One region of the Streptomyces sp. NBC_00377 genome, then DNA from elsewhere that is predicted to be linked to it. Evidence: riboswitches for the same ligand, from Rfam matches in the RefSeq annotation. Region 1 holds a riboswitch; the other holds the start of a gene.
The links. A riboswitch is a leader RNA that binds a small molecule or an ion and turns the genes downstream of it on or off. The one in region 1 is predicted to bind S-adenosylmethionine.

Region 1 (4,214 bases):
CTCGGCGCGGTGATGGTGGCGCACGGCTGGAACCACTGGCGCGGCGGAGGCGGCATATCCGGCACCGCCGGCTGGTTCGGCGGCCTCGGACTCACCCGCCCGAGACTCCAGGCCTGGCTCAGCGTCCTGACCGAACTCGGCGCGGGCGTTCTGCTGCTGGCCGGCTTCCTCACCCCCCTGGCCTGCGCGGCGGTGCTGTCCGTGATGCTGGTCGCCGGCCTGCTCGCGCACCGCCCGAACGGCTTCTTCGTGTTCAAGGAGGGCTACGAGTACGTCCTCGTTCTGGGCGTCCTAGCGGTGGCCCTGGGGGCGTGGGGGCCGGGGGAGTACGCGGTGGACGAGGCCGCGGACATCGCCGTGACCGGATGGACGGGCGCGGGTGTGGTGCTCGGGGTGGGTGTCGTCGCGACGGCCGGTCTGCTGGCCGTGTTCTGGCGCCCGCAGAAGGAGAGTTGAGAAAGGGCGCCCTCCTCAGCCCCTCCGCGGGCCCTCCTCAGCCCTCCTCGGCCGTCCGCGGCCCCCGCGGCCCTTCGGTGGTCACCTGGTGGACGCCCCCTTGACGGAGGCTCGAGGCGGATCGACACTCGATCCGGGAATCCTAGTGAACGGGTAGGGAAACAATGGGGCGACAGGAGCCGATCGCCGGCCGCGCGCACCGCACGGCGCGGTCGTCGCCCCTTCTCACCTCCCGCCGTCACATCGACCTGAAGCGCGTCGCCAGCGCGATCGGGCCCCAGGGCTGAGCCGGGTCCGTCCCGCGCCGAACCGCACCGGCCGTGTCCCCTGGACGCGGCCGCACCCGGCACGCCTGGACGAGCTCCGCACCTCCCTCTTCGACGTCGCATCCGCCGCGCACGTCCGCCGTGCGTCCCGCCCCCGGGGAGAGTCATGTCCGTCACACCACTGGCCGTCCACCAGTCCGCCCGCCCCGCCCCCGCCTTCCGGGGCCGGATCGGCCGGGACGCGCGCAGCGGCCACTACGCCGTGCCGCGCCGCTACCGCCTCCACCTGGCGGCCGCCGACCCCGACTGTCTGCGCATCGCCGTCACCCACAGCCTCCTGGGTCTGGACCGGGCCTGCCCGGTCACCTTTCTGCCCGCCGTCCCCGACTGCGCCGACGGAGGCCACTCCGCGCTGCGCCCCCTGTACGACGCCAGCGCGCACCGGTACACAGGGCCCGCCCTCGCGCCGGTCCTCAGCGACGACTGGTCCGGGCGCATCGTCAGCAGCCACGGCCCTGACATCGCCCGCGACCTCGCCCGGCACTTCGGCGGCAGCCGCGCCACCCTGTACCCGGGCGGCGCCGAATCGCAGATCGAGGCCGTCGAGCGGATGTGCGCCCAGGGCATCGAGGAGGCCGCACAGCGGGCCGGAGCGGCCGACACCGGGGAGGAGGAGCGCGCCGCAGCGCTCGACACGCTGCTCACCACGCTCGGCGTGCTGGAACGGGGGATCGGCGCCCACGAACACCTGATCAGTGATCAGATCACGGCAGCCGACGTGGAGTTGTGGGTCGCGCTGGTCCAGCTCGACACCGTGCACCGCCATCACCTCGACGCCGCCGTCGTGCACCGGGTCGCCGACCACCCCGCCCTGTGGGCCTACGCGCGCCGTCTGGCCGCCCACCCGGCCTTCGGCTCCCACCTCGACCTGGACGCCATCTCCCGCCGCCACCAAGCCCGTTGCCAGGGCCTGGAAGCCGCCGGCGCCGCTGTCCAGATCCTGGACTGGGCGACCCACGCGGCGGACGGCACGGCGGTCCGACCGCAGCTCGAACGGCCCTGACCCTGTCCATCCACCGGACCGCCGTTGACATTCGTTCGGGTGACTGTCTTACTTACGGCCCAGAACGGTCATGAGCGTCAGCAACAAGCCCTGGCTTGCTGACCGGCAACCCTCGCTCCGCGGTGGGGTGCCCCAGGTGACGACCGGACCGACGTTTCGGTAATGACGTATCGGTAAGCGCGAGTGCCCCTCGGGGGCCGGAACAGAGATGGTGACGGACATGTACGCAGCACATCGGACGGCGGCCCGCCGCCCCCGGGGCTGCGTACGGCCGTACCTCGACATCCTCGTCGCCAACCGCGCCGTCGATCTCCTGCGTGTGAACAGCGCACTGTGTACCGCACCGGGCCGTGCCCGCTGTCGGGGCTGAACCAACCCCCTCGACCGCGCAGCCCCGCCGCCGCGTTCCTGACGAACACCGCCCGAGCGGTGCGCCGTCGTCCGCCCCACCCCGGTCCTCCGTACGCGTCCGTGCGCCGTGCCCTGTTCGCTGCCGCCGAGCGGTCCCCGCCGCCCCGCCGAAGCGCGCACCGCCGCACACGTCCGCCGTGACCCGGGGTGTCCGACTCCCGCCGGAGCCCTTCATGAGTGAACCCCCAGGCGCCGTGACCCTCGCCGAGGCCGCGCCCGCCGTCGACGTCCCGTCGCCGAAGCTCACCGCCCAGCGGGTCCAGCCGCTGCGCCGGCCGGGCCGCTGGATCGCCACCGCGGTGGTCCTGGTCCTGGTGGCGCAGTTCGCCCACGGGCTGGTCTCCAACCCCTTCTACCAGTGGGACCGCTTCGGCTACTGGTTCCTGCGGCCGGCGATCCTCGACGGACTGCTGATCACCCTCGAAGTGGCCGCCTACAGCGCTGTGCTGGGCCTCCTCGGCGGCATCCTGCTCGCCCTCGCCCGGCTCTCCAGGAGCCCGGTGCTGCGGGCGGTCAGCTGGACCTACGTCTGGGCGCTGCGCTCCATCCCGCTGATCGTGGTGCTGCTGTTCCTCTACAACTTCAGCGCCCTCTACCAGACTTTGAGCGTGGGTGTTCCCTTCGGCCCGGCGTTCTTCCGCTTCGACGAGTCGCGGCTGGCCACCGACATGGTGATCGCCGTCATCGGCCTCAGCCTCAACGAGGCGGCCTACGCCGCGGAAGTGGTCCGCGGCGGCATCCTCTCCGTCGACCAGGGCCAGCACGAGGCGGCCGCCGCGCTCGGTCTGCCCAAGCGCTACCAGTTCTGGAAGATCGTCTTCCCGCAGTCCCTGCGCTCGATCACCCCGAACTACGTCAACCAGCTGATCGGCCTGGTCAAGTCCACCTCGCTGGTGTTCTACGTGTCGCTGCTCGACCTGTTCGGGACCGCGCAGACCATGGGGTCCACCTACCCCGGTGACATCGTGCCGCTGCTGCTGGTCGTCACCGTCTGGTACCTGATCCTGACGAGCCTCGTGTCCGTCGTCCAGTTCTACGTCGAGCGGTACTTCGCCCGGGGCGCCACGCGCTCCCTGCCGCCGACGCCGTTGCAGAAGCTGCGGACCGGCCTCGGTGATCTGCGGGCCCGCATCCGCCGGGAGGCCGCCGTATGACCACCGAGACCGTGCGGAGCGCCGAGCAGGCCGGGGTCGTGCCCGCCGCCGTCGAGGTGCACGACGTGCACAAGTGGTACGGCGCCCACCGGGTCCTGGAGGGGGTGAACCTGACCGTGCGGCCCGGCGAGGTCACCGTCGTCCTCGGCCCGTCCGGCTCCGGGAAGTCCACCCTGCTGCGGGTCATCAACCACCTGGAGAAGCCCGAGATCGGCTACGTCAGCGTCAACGGGGAGCCGATCGGCGTCCGACGGCACCGCGACCGGCTGAGGGAGCTGAGCGAGCGGGCCATCCTGACCCAGCGCAGCCGGATCGGCTTCGTCTTCCAGAACTTCAACCTCTTCCCGCACCTGACCGTGCTGGACAACGTCGCCGCCGCGCCGGTCGCCACCGGCAAACTCGCCAAGCCGCAGGCCCTGGAGCTGGCCCGCGAACTGCTCGGCCGGGTCGGTCTCGCCGACAGGGCCGCCGCCTATCCCAGGCAGTTGTCCGGTGGGCAGCAGCAGCGGGTCGCCATCGCCCGCGCCCTCGCGCTGCGCCCCGGCGTCATCCTCTTCGACGAGCCGACCTCCGCACTCGACCCCGAACTCGTCGGCGAGGTCCTCGCCGTCATCAAGGACCTGGCGACCAGCGGCACCACCCTCGTCATCGTCACCCACGAGGTCGGCTTCGCCCGCGAGGTCGCCGACAAGGTCGTCTTCATCGACGGCGGCAGGATCATCGAGCAGGGTCCGCCCTCCGAGGTCCTCGACCGACCGCAGCACGAGCGGACACGGGACTTCCTCAGCAAGGTGCTCTGACACCGAAGCCCACCACGACTTCCCCCCACGCCCACCCTCTCACCCGGTCACACCAGTCACGTCA
Region 2 (4,214 bases), 3.7 Mb from region 1:
ACCAGCGGGTACCGACGGGCGCCGAACGGCCGTCCTTCAGCCGCCAGCGACCGCGGGAATGATGGAGATCCCCGCGCCGTCCGGAGTGGCCGTCTCAAGACCCTGCTCGAAGCGCACGTCGTCGTCGTTCACGTACACGTTGACGAACCGGCGCAGCTTGCCCTGGTCGTCCAGGACCCGGGCGGCGATGCCGGTGTGGTTCTTCTCCAGGTCGGAGATGACCTCGCCCAGGGTCGCCCCCTCGGCCTTCACCTCGGCGGCGCCACCCGTGTAGGTGCGAAGGATGGTGGGGATGCGGACGGTAACGCTCATGGCTTTCGACCTCCGGTCGGGCGGAGCGCCCCCTGAGGGGCGCGGGGCTGTCTGGATCGTGCGGCTGCCGCCGCGCGGGGGCGGCCGGCCCCACGCGCCGCAGACGGACAACGAATCTCTCAGCCGAGACCCGCGTCCCGGAACGACTCCAGGGTCGGGCGGATGGTCGCGGTCAGACCGGTGTCGGCCACCGCGTCCAGCGTCTTCAGACCGTCGCCGGTGTTCAGCACGACGGTGATGAGTGTCGGGTCGAGAAGACCGTTCTCGATCAGCTTGCGCGTCACACCCACCGTCACCCCGCCGGCGGTCTCGGCGAAGATGCCCTCGGTCCGCGCCAGCAGCTTGATCGCGTCGACGATCTGCTCGTCGTTCACGTCCTCCACCGCGCCGCCGGTGCGCCGGGCGATGTCGAGGACGTACGGACCGTCCGCCGGGTTGCCGATGGCCAGCGACTTGGCGATGGTGTTCGGCTTCTGCGGGCGCACCACGTCGTGCCCGGCCTTGTAGGCGACGGAGACCGGGGAGCAGCCCTCGGCCTGCGCACCGAAGATCTTGTACGGCCTGTCCTCGACCAGCCCGAGCTTGATCAGCTCCTGGAGGCCCTTGTCGATCTTCGTCAGCTGGGACCCGGAGGCGATCGGCACGACCAGCTGGTCCGGCAGCCGCCAGCCGAGCTGCTCGCAGATCTCGTACGCCAGCGTCTTGGAGCCCTCGGCGTAGTACGGCCGCAGGTTGACGTTGACGAAGCCCCAGCCCTCGCCCGCCGAGTCGCCGATGAGCTCGGAGCAGAAGCGGTTGACGTCGTCGTAGTTGCCCTCGATGCCGACGAGCTCGCCGCCGTAGATCGCGGCCATGACGACCTTGCCCTGCTCCAGGTCGTGCGGGATGAACACGCAGGACCGGAAGCCGGCCCGGGCGGCTGCCGCGCCGACGGCGCCGGCCAGGTTGCCCGTGGAGGAGCAGGACAGCGTGGTGAAGCCGAACGCGCGGGCGGCCTCGATGGCCTGGGCGACGACGCGGTCCTTGAAGGAGTGCGTCGGGTTGCCGGAGTCGTCCTTGACGAACAGCTTGCCGGCCTCGACGCCCAGCTCGCGGGCGAGGTTGTCGGCCTGCACGAGCTTGGTCCAGCCGGGGTTGATGTTGGGCTTGTCGGCCACATCCGCGGGGACGGGCAGCAGCGGCGCGTAGCGCCAGATGTTCGCGGGTCCCGCCTCGATGCGCTTGCGGAGCTCCTCCGTGTCGTAGGAGGAGAAGTCGTACGCGATCTCGAGCGGGCCGAAACACTCCTCGCAGGCGAAGACCGGGCCGAGAGGCACCCGGTGGCCGCACTCGCGGCAGCTCAACGCGGTGGCCGGACCGAGGTCGGCAGCCGAGGTCGTCGTAGAGTCGGTGGTGCTTGCATCAGTCGTGCTTGCAACAGTCTGCGCAGCCATGTGAGGCGAGGCCCTTTCTCCTCATCTTCCTCACGACGCATCTCGCCGTGAGACGGATTTGGCACCTTCCCGAGCCGGGAGCCCCGCGGAGCGACCACGAAGTGAATCAGTGATCGTCACGAGACCGGCTGGAGGGTTGCCGGGGCTTCATCGGGCCGTATCCCTCTGCCCCTCTGGATGAGCGGTATGAAGTTGTGAACGGGGGGCGACCTCGGACATGCGATGGTCATCCGCGTTGTTCAAGACTGTAACCGAAGGCCAGGACAGTTGAGATAGTCGTCCGAACCGCGAGATGGATCACACGGTCACCCTCCGTGCACCCGGTGTGATCACGACAGTGAGGAGCCGCAGACTGTGCTTCAAGAAACCGAGCGCTGGCTGGCCACCCGCTCCTGGTCCCTGACCGACCGTCCGCTGCACGGGATCCTGGCCGCGAAGCGCGCCACCAACCAGTCGGTGTCCGTCGTCCTGCCCGCGCTGAACGAGGAGGAGACGGTCGGTGACATCGTCGCGATCATCCGGCACGACCTCATGCACCAGGTCCCGCTCGTCGACGAGATAGTCGTCGTCGACTCGGGGTCGACCGACCGTACGTCCCAGGTGGCCGCGGCGGCCGGGGCGCGCGTCGTCCACCGGGACGACATCCTGCCGCGCATACCGGCCGTGCCGGGCAAGGGCGAGGTCCTGTGGCGCTCGCTGCTGGCCACCACCGGGGACATCGTCTGTTTCATCGACGCCGACCTGCGGGAGTTCTCCTCCGACTTCGTCTCGGGGATCGTCGGCCCGCTGCTCACCGACCCCGGGGTGAACCTGGTCAAGGCCATGTACGACCGTCCGCTGGGCGGGGCGGCCGGCCAGGGCGGAAGGGTCACCGAGCTGATGGCCCGCCCGCTGCTCAACATGCACTGGCCGCAGCTGGCCGGGTTCGTGCAGCCGCTCGGCGGCGAGTACGCGGCCCGCCGCAGCCTGCTGGAGCAGTTGCCGTTCCCCGTCGGCTACGGAGTGGAGCTGGGCATGCTGGTCGACGCCCTGCACCTGGTGGGCCTGGACGCCCTCGCCCAGGTCGACGTCGGTGTGCGCAAGCACCGCCACCAGGACGGCCAGGCGCTGGGCCGGATGGCGGCGGCCATCTACCGCACCGCCCAGCTCCGGCTGGCCCGCGGACACCTGATCCGCCCGTCCCTCACCCAGTTCGAACGCAGCTCCGACGGCTTCGAGCCGCGCACCTACTCCGTGGACACCGAGGAACGGCCGCCGATGGCGGAGATCGCGGAGTACGCGACCCGGAAGGTGGCCTAGTTGTGCTGTCCACGGAGGCCGGTGACAGCGATCACTGAAGCGTGCTCCTGAACGAGTGAAGGCCTTGCGGATCCTCGGGCGGCGAGTCAGCCGGGGTGGCCGTCCGACCAGCGCCAGACGCCGGCGGCGTCCTCCTCGCAGGTGAGGTACTCGCCGCCCTTGCCGTAGGTGCTCAGTCCGTGGTGGCGCTGGGCGCAGAACTGGCCGTCGGCGTAGCAGTTGCCCGCCGGGCTGGTGAGCTCGCACCCCTTGCTGCCGCCGCCTGAACCGGAGCCGCCGCTCGTCCCGCCGCCCGTCGTGTCGGTCGCGGTCTTCGTCGGCTTCGGGGTGGCCGTCAGGCTGCCCGCGCAGTTCCGGCCGTCCCGTGGGACGACGAAGGCCACGTCGAAGGAGCTGTTGACGTCGGTGGGGTCGTCTATCTGCTCGCAGATCTTCTCGCCCGCGCTCCACGAGGAGGCCTTCCGCCCGCCGCCGTCGAGCGAGGCGCCCGTGCCCTGGAGGTAGACGACGTAACGGAGTCCGTCCGCCCGGGCGTCGGCCACGGCCTTCCCGACGGCGGTGCCGGAGTGGTCGCCGAGGGTCACGACCGTGGGCGTGGGCGACGCCGCCGGGCCACTGTCGCTCGGGGACGGCTCCGGTGCGGGAGCGGCGCTGCTCGACACCGGGGTCGCGGCGGCGGCCGCGGTCGTCTCCGGGGCGGCCTTCGAGCCGGCGCCGGCGCCGTCGCCGCCCTCGCAGCCGGCCAGGGTCAGAGAGGCCGCGGCCGCCAGCGCGACGGCCCAGGAGACGGTGCGGCCGCGGCCGCCGTGCGGACGAAGTCCGGGCATGACGATGGAACCCCCCGAGGTGCGCGGTACACGTGCAGGGTGCATCCTCCTCTCAACACACAATCTCCACAATGCGCTCGACGGGAACGGGGAAGCGCAGGTGGCCGGGGATGGCCCAGATGACCCGCGCCCGTTCCGGCGAACGTTTGAGCGTTTACAGACCGGGCTAGGTTGAGGCGTATGGCTTCCACGCACGACACTGCCGCCAGGGCCGCCGAGGTCCTGGTCGCCTCCAACCGCGGCCCGGTCTCCTACGAGGTCGGCGACGACGGCTCGCTGCACGCGAAACGCGGTGGCGGCGGACTGGTCTCAGGACTGTCGGCCATCGGGCCGGACGCGGGTG

Region 2: linked by a shared signal. The riboswitch ahead of thrC (threonine synthase) and the one ahead of OHS71_RS06130 (amino acid ABC transporter permease) in region 1 are both predicted to bind S-adenosylmethionine.

The regions. Positions count from the first base shown of each region.
Region 1 is NZ_CP107958.1:1,385,506-1,389,719, reverse strand. It holds gene OHS71_RS06145 (DoxX family protein) at 1-456, shown strand, start outside; gene OHS71_RS06140 (putative leader peptide) at 621-743, shown strand; gene OHS71_RS06135 (glutathione S-transferase C-terminal domain-containing protein) at 889-1,785, shown strand; SAM riboswitch class IV at 1,852-1,971, shown strand; gene OHS71_RS06130 (amino acid ABC transporter permease) at 2,370-3,350, shown strand; gene OHS71_RS06125 (amino acid ABC transporter ATP-binding protein) at 3,347-4,150, shown strand.
Region 2 is NZ_CP107958.1:5,048,741-5,052,954, reverse strand. It holds gene OHS71_RS22735 (MoaD/ThiS family protein) at 37-312, opposite strand; gene thrC (threonine synthase) at 432-1,745, opposite strand; SAM riboswitch class I at 1,764-1,929, opposite strand; gene OHS71_RS22725 (glucosyl-3-phosphoglycerate synthase) at 2,100-3,044, shown strand; gene OHS71_RS22720 (hypothetical protein) at 3,131-3,871, opposite strand; gene OHS71_RS22715 (alpha,alpha-trehalose-phosphate synthase (UDP-forming)) at 4,052-4,214, shown strand, end outside.